3 regions of the Exiguobacterium sp. R-39 genome follow, and region 1 is predicted to be linked to each of the others. Evidence: riboswitches for the same ligand, from Rfam matches in the RefSeq annotation. Region 1 holds a riboswitch; each other region holds the start of a gene.
What was found. A riboswitch is a leader RNA that binds a small molecule or an ion and turns the genes downstream of it on or off. The one in region 1 is predicted to bind S-adenosylmethionine.
Positions count from the first base shown of each region.

Region 1 (2,267 bases):
ACGCTTCGTTTTGGATTCGTTATAGTGAAAAGGTTCAAATCGGAATAATTACGTTTTAATAATTTTTGGAGGGTTTATTCATATGAAAAAATTACTTTCAGCTTTCACGGTTGCCTTTGCCAGCGCTGCTTTTCTTGCTGCCTGCGGTTCTTCCGAATCCAATCAAGATGCGACCGATCAAAAGCTTCGGGTGTATACATCGACATTCGCTACTGCGGCAATCGCCAAGGAAATTGGCGGAACAGATATCGACGTCAAGATGATTGTCCCTCCCGGTGCCGATCCGCACTCGTACGAGCCGACGTCTAAACAACTGACAGAAATCGCACAAGGCGATCTGTTCCTCTTAACCGGTACGACGCTTGAACCGTACTCGAAAAAAATCAAAGCCAGTCTGAAAGGCAATGATGTCCGTTTCGTCGAGACAAGCACAGGAATCGACTTACTCGAAGCCAACGCCACGCTTCACGAACATGAAGGACACGATGATCATGCTGACGAACACACGGAAGAAGAACATGATCACGGCAAATACGATCCCCATGTCTGGCTCGATCCGAACAATGCCAAAATGATGGCCCAATCGATTTCGACGGCACTGGCAAAAGAAGTACCGGATAAAAAAGCGACGTTTGAAAAAAACCTGGCTGAATTTGATACGCAGGCAGATGAGCTCGATCAAGATCTGCAACAGGCTGTCGATAAGGGCTCGAAAAAAGAATTGCTCGTCACGCATGCCGCTTACGGATATTTAGCCGAACGATACGGTTTCTCGCAATTGCCGATTGCCGGCATCTCTCCGTCGGACGAGCCTTCCCAAAAGCAACTGGCTGCTCTCGTCAAAGAAGCCAAATTGCATGACTTGAAGTATATCGCTTTCGAGGAGACGGTTTCTCCTAAAGTCGCCCGCGTCATCCAACAGGAAATCGGAGCCGAAGCGATTACGATCCACAATCTGGAGTCCGTCACGAAAGAACAGCAGAATGCCTCGTATTTTGACTTGATGAATGAAAATGTGACGACGCTCAAACAAGCACTTCAGTGAAGTAGTGTTGACATGCAGTAAAAGATACGTTACGGTAGAAAACGTATTTCAGACAATTAAATGACTTCTTTTTATCGCGAGAGACGGAGGGACTGGCCCGATGATGTTTCGGCAGCGGACGATTAAATCGTACTGTGCCAAATCCAGCAAGCTGCGGCTTGAGAGATAAGAAGAGCGTCTTTTTCAGTAAAGACCTCCTTCTTTCTTGCGAAGGAGTCTTTTTTTGTACTTGTAGAAAAGGAGTGGTTTTATGAACGAGACGATTACACCGAACAAATGGGCACTTCTACCGTTACTTGTCTTTTTAGTTCTTTTTATCGGTGCCGGTATTTTTTACGATGATTTCTACAAATTCCCGATTCTGATTGCGGCTTTGATTGCCTTGATTTTTGCGGCGGTCACAACGAAAGGCAGCATCAATCAAACCGTGGAACGGATTGCAACGGGTGCCGGAAATCCGGACATCATGATCATGGTCTTTATTTTCTTACTTGCCGGTGCCTTTTCCGGAACGGCCGATGCGATTGGCGCCATCGAAGCGACCGTCAACGCGTCGCTGACATTTTTACCGCCTTCTCTTTTAATGAGTGGGTTGTTTATCATCGCTGCTTTCATCTCGATGGCGATGGGGACTTCGACCGGTACGATTGCCGCACTTGCCCCGATTGCTCTCGGAATTCATGAAGCAACAGGTGTCAATGTTGCGATTGCCGCGGCAGCTGTCGTCGGCGGTGCAATGTTCGGTGATAACCTGTCATTCATTTCCGATACAACGATCGCAGCAGTCCGGACGCAAAAAACCAATATGCGCGACAAATTCAGAACCAACTTCATGATCGTGTTGCCGGCAGCAATCCTGACGGTCATCATCTTGGCTTTCGTCTCAGGTACAGGAGACGTCGTCGAAGCAAAAGCGTTTGAGTTTTATAAATTGATTCCGTATCTGTCTGTCATCGTCCTCGCCTTGTTTGGTGTCAACGTCATCCTCGTCTTAGTCGGCGGAACCGTTTTGACGGGTATCATCGGTATGATGGACGGAAGCTTCGGCTTAAGCGGCTTCGTCCTGTCGATGTCTGAAGGATTGATGGGGATGGCAGAAATTTCGATCTTGACGTTATTAATGGGCGGACTCGTCAGCCTGATCACCTTTAACGGCGGGATTGCTTATCTGAAAGAAACCCTGACGCGGAAAATCTCACAACGCCGCGGCGCGGAATTCAGT
Region 1 is NZ_CP187965.1:2,853,102-2,855,368, forward strand. It holds gene ACP26N_RS14925 (metal ABC transporter solute-binding protein, Zn/Mn family) at 83-1,045, shown strand; SAM riboswitch class I at 1,114-1,217, shown strand; gene ACP26N_RS14930 (Na+/H+ antiporter NhaC family protein) at 1,296-2,267, shown strand, end outside.

Region 2 (2,267 bases), 470 kb from region 1:
TTCTGAGATCGCAAAACGCAACAACCTGAAACTTGTCGTCGACAACACGTTTGCGACACCATACCTGCAGCAACCACTCGCACTCGGTGCAGATATCGTTCTTCACAGCGCGACAAAATACATCGGCGGTCACTCGGACGTCGTCGCCGGACTTGTCGTCGTCAACAGCGACGAGCTCGGAGAAGATCTTCATTTCATCCAAAACTCGACCGGCGGTATTCTTGGACCGCAGGACAGCTTCCTGCTCGTCCGTGGTTTACGGACGCTTGGTATCCGGATGGATGCAATCGAAGAAACGTCACACGATCTCGTTCAGTTCTTACAGGAACAGGATGTCGTCTCATACATCTTTTATCCGGGACTGGCATCACATCCGGGTCACTCGACACAACAGAAACAGGCGACCGGTTTCGGCGGAATGATCAGTTTTGATGTCGGTTCAGCAGAAAATGCGGAGAAACTCGTCGAAGCGACACATTTCTTCACATTGGCTGAAAGTCTTGGAGCGGTCGAGAGTTTGATTTCCGTTCCGGCACGGATGACGCATGCGTCGATTCCAGCAGAGCGTCGCGCAGAACTCGGAATTACAGATGGTCTCGTTCGGATCTCGGTCGGTCTTGAAGACGCGGAAGACTTGAAAGAAGATTTGGCACGTGCTTTCAGTCTGCTTCAACCGGTTTCAGAAAAAACTGTTTGACAAGCAAAATAACCCCTGCTAATATTCAGATTATATTAAAAATAACTAAATACCGATAACTCTTATCGAGAGTGGTGGAGGGACTGGCCCGATGAAACCCGGCAACCGCGGAATTTATTCCGAAGTGGTGCTAATTCCAGCAGACGATTGTCTGCAAGATGAGAGCAAATGGTTTTGTGTACTGAAAAAGTGCGCGCGTTTGCTCTAAAACGTGCGCACTTTTTTTATGTTTAGGAGGGACCGTATTGATTCGCTTACAGGATGTAGGAAAGATTTATCGCTCGAAGCGCGGATCGGTTGAAGCCGTCGTCAATGTCGACTTGTCAATCGAGCGCGGTGAAATTTTTGGAATAATCGGTTATTCAGGGGCAGGGAAATCAACACTGATTCGTTTGCTGAACATGCTTGAAGCACCGACGAGCGGCTCGATTCAAATCGACGGTGTCGAAATGACGACGCTCAAACCGAAAGAATTACGCGGCGTCCGCAAAAACGTCTCAATGGTATTCCAGCACTTTAATCTGCTGTGGTCACGGACCGTCGAAGAAAACATTATGTTCCCGCTTGAACTCGGCGGTTATCCGAAAGCCCGTCGCAAAGAACGAGTTGCTGAACTGATTCAACTCGTCGGACTCGACGGACGCGAAGGTGCTTACCCGTCGCAACTGTCAGGTGGACAAAAACAACGGGTCGGGATTGCCCGGGCACTGGCATCCAACCCAGATGTCTTACTCTGTGACGAAGCGACCAGTGCGCTGGATCCGAAAACGACGGACTCGATCCTCGAGTTGCTTGTCGACATCAACAAAAAATTAAAACTGACAATCGTCTTGATTACACATGAGATGCACGTCATTCAGAAAATCTGTCACCGGGTTGCCGTCATGGAAGCCGGGAAAATCGTCGAACAGGGACCGGTCGCAGAAGTGTTCCGTCACCCGAAACAGGCGATGACAAAAGAGTTCGTCAAACAATTGACGTCACCATCTGAAAACGAATTGACGTTTGCGAAATTACGCGAACGCTACCCGACCGGAAAAATCGTCCAGCTGACGTTCGTCGGTTCGACGGCGGAAAGTCCGATCCTGGCCGAAGTCATGAAAGACTCGAACTTATTATTCAATATCATCGGCGGAAACGTCGGACAGACGCAGGACGGGGCACTCGGAACGCTGTTCATTCAGCTGCTCGGGTCGGAACAGGAAGCACAAGCGGTCATCGCCAAACTTCAAGCGAGTGACGTTGAAGTGGAGGTGGATCACCGATGAGTACATTTTTTACAGATGTGGATTGGGATATGGTTTGGGAAGCAACCCGCAGTACCGTCTATATGACGGCTGTTGCAGGACTCGCGACGTTCGTCCTCGGACTGGCGATCGGTCTGTTGTTATATGCGACGAACGAAGAATTGTTGTTTAAAAACCGGACACTCTATTCCGTACTCAGCTTTTTAGTCAATATATTCCGCTCTATCCCGTTTATCATTCTATTGATTCTGTTGATCCCGATCACGAAAATCATCGTCGGGTCATTCTTAGGACCAACGGCTGCATTACCTGCGTTAATTCTC
Region 2 is NZ_CP187965.1:2,386,143-2,388,409, reverse strand. It holds gene ACP26N_RS12545 (bifunctional cystathionine gamma-lyase/homocysteine desulfhydrase) at 1-697, shown strand, start outside; SAM riboswitch class I at 757-862, shown strand; gene ACP26N_RS12540 (methionine ABC transporter ATP-binding protein) at 943-1,965, shown strand; gene ACP26N_RS12535 (methionine ABC transporter permease) at 1,962-2,267, shown strand, end outside.
Region 2: it holds a riboswitch for S-adenosylmethionine, as region 1 does, so the genes downstream of both, ACP26N_RS12540 (methionine ABC transporter ATP-binding protein) here and ACP26N_RS14930 (Na+/H+ antiporter NhaC family protein) in region 1, are expected to answer to the same signal.

Region 3 (2,267 bases), 140 kb from region 1:
AGAAACATGATATTCCGTTTGCGATGGAGCGGCTCGACGGACGACGTTCGTTGTATACGGCATGCCAGCGCCAACTTGAAAAAGCACGCTTAAATCAGTTAAAAACAGGAAAATCCTGAAAAAAAGTGAAACTCCTCTCTTCATGAGCCGTAAATAGAGATAGAACTTATTTTGAGGAGGATCTCCATGATTAAAGAATTAAAATTATCCGCCCGTGAAGCGCTCAGTGGTCGCTGGGTCTTCATGGCACTTATGTTTTTACTGTTTCTCATCATTCAAAGTATTCCAACGATGTTTTCTTCTGATGCGAATGAAGATATTCAAGCGATTGATTTCATCGGTTTTTTACTGAACATTCTCTTGCTTCCACTTGCGATCGGTTGGACATGGCTTGCGATGTCTGTCGCTCGAAAAGAACAGGCAAAAATCGTTGATTTATTTGAGCCATACAAAATTTTCTTAAAGGCAGTCGGTCTTTCGATTGTCCAAAGTATTTTCCTTGGTTTATGGTTCTTACTATTTATCATCCCGGGTATCATCAAGTCATTTTCGTATCTAATGACGTTTTATATTTTACGAGATGAACCTTCAATCGGCATTTTGGATGCGATTACACGTTCGCGCCAAATGATGGACGGACATAAGATGGAAGCGTTCATGCTCGTCCTCTCATTCATTGGTTGGTTCCTGCTCGGCTTGATTACCATCGGAATCGCTTTCCTATGGGTTGGCCCATACTTCAGCGTCACGCTTGCAAAATTCTATGACCGGATCCGCGGCGAAGAAGCACCCATCGAACAATCGACATTTGTTGCCCAATATTAAGACCATGAGGATGAGAGCCCGGCTCTCGTCCTTTTTTAATACTGTTATTAATTCCGATTGGAAAACAAGGTTTAATGGTTGCTTTACTCTGCTAAAAAGTGTACGATAATTCCAATAATTCTTATCAAGAGAAGTCGAGGGACTGGCCCGAAGACACTTCAGCAACCCCGCGAGCAGCGGAAGGTGCTACTTCCTAAAGGAATCTTTTCCTTTACAGATAAGAGCAGACATGATTAATCCGTCGCTCTTTTCGATTTTCGAGAAGAGCGACTTTTTTTTACAAGGGGGATATGACGGATGGAGTATGGATTTTGGTTACCGATTTTTGGCGGATGGTTACGGAATGTCGAGGACGAACAGATGCCGGCGACATTCGATTATGCGAAACAGGTCGCACAAACGGCTGAACAAATCGGGTTTTCAACGACCTTGATTGCGGAATTGAACTTAAATGACATCAAAGGACTTGAAGCACCAAGTCTTGAAGCCTGGACGACGGCAGCGGCGATTGCCGCGACGACGGAACGACTGGAAATCATGACAGCGGTCCGTCCGGGGTTCCATAATCCGGCGACGACCGCGAAGATGGCAGCAAACATCGATCAACTTAGCCACGGGCGCTTTACGTTAAACGTCGTCTCTGCCTGGTGGGAAGAAGAAGCGCGGCAATACAACGGGATCTTCACAGCTCACGACGAACGCTACGCGCGGACGGAAGAGTTTGTCACGATCATGAAAGGATTATGGGCAGATGCTTCGCCGTACAGCTTCGACGGGAACTACTATACGCTCGAGAAGACGCAACTGCATCCGAAGCCGGTTCAACGACCGGGCATCAAGTTGTACGCAGGCGGGGAAAGTGAAGCCGGCAAACAAACCATCGTCAATCATTGTGACGCTTATGTCATGCACGGCGGAACAGTGGAAGAAGTGTCCGTTAAGATTGAGGATATGAAGGCGCGCCGACAAGCGACAGGGCAACCGCCGCTTGAAAGTTTTGGATTGGCTGCTTATATCATCTGCCGCGATACGGAAGAAGAGGCTATTCAAGAATGGCAACGAATTACGGACGTCAAGGAAGACAGTGCCGGATACGCCGGGTACGACGACTTCGTCAGCAAATCACAACTCGAACAGCAGGTAAAACGGAACGATTATTCGGTCTCGAACCGCGGACTCCGTCCTGATTTGATTGGAACACCGGAACAGATTGCGGAACGGATTCTTGCGTTTGAGCAGGTGGGTGTCTCCTTATTATTACTTCAATTTTCACCACAACTGGAAGAAATGGAACGCTTCGCGCGCGACGTCATGCCGCTTGTCGAAGAAAAACGAAAGGTAGGTCAAACCAAATGACAAAAATTCATATCTTACACGAAAACCAGGAATGGACGGACCATTTAATTAAACGACTCGAGGAACTGGAGTTGCCGTATGAACAG
Region 3 is NZ_CP187965.1:2,993,305-2,995,571, reverse strand. It holds gene ACP26N_RS15630 (DUF2325 domain-containing protein) at 1-119, shown strand, start outside; gene ACP26N_RS15625 (DUF975 family protein) at 187-825, shown strand; SAM riboswitch class I at 944-1,049, shown strand; gene ACP26N_RS15620 (LLM class flavin-dependent oxidoreductase) at 1,123-2,181, shown strand; gene ACP26N_RS15615 (ATP-grasp domain-containing protein) at 2,178-2,267, shown strand, end outside.
Region 3: it holds a riboswitch for S-adenosylmethionine, as region 1 does, so the genes downstream of both, ACP26N_RS15620 (LLM class flavin-dependent oxidoreductase) here and ACP26N_RS14930 (Na+/H+ antiporter NhaC family protein) in region 1, are expected to answer to the same signal.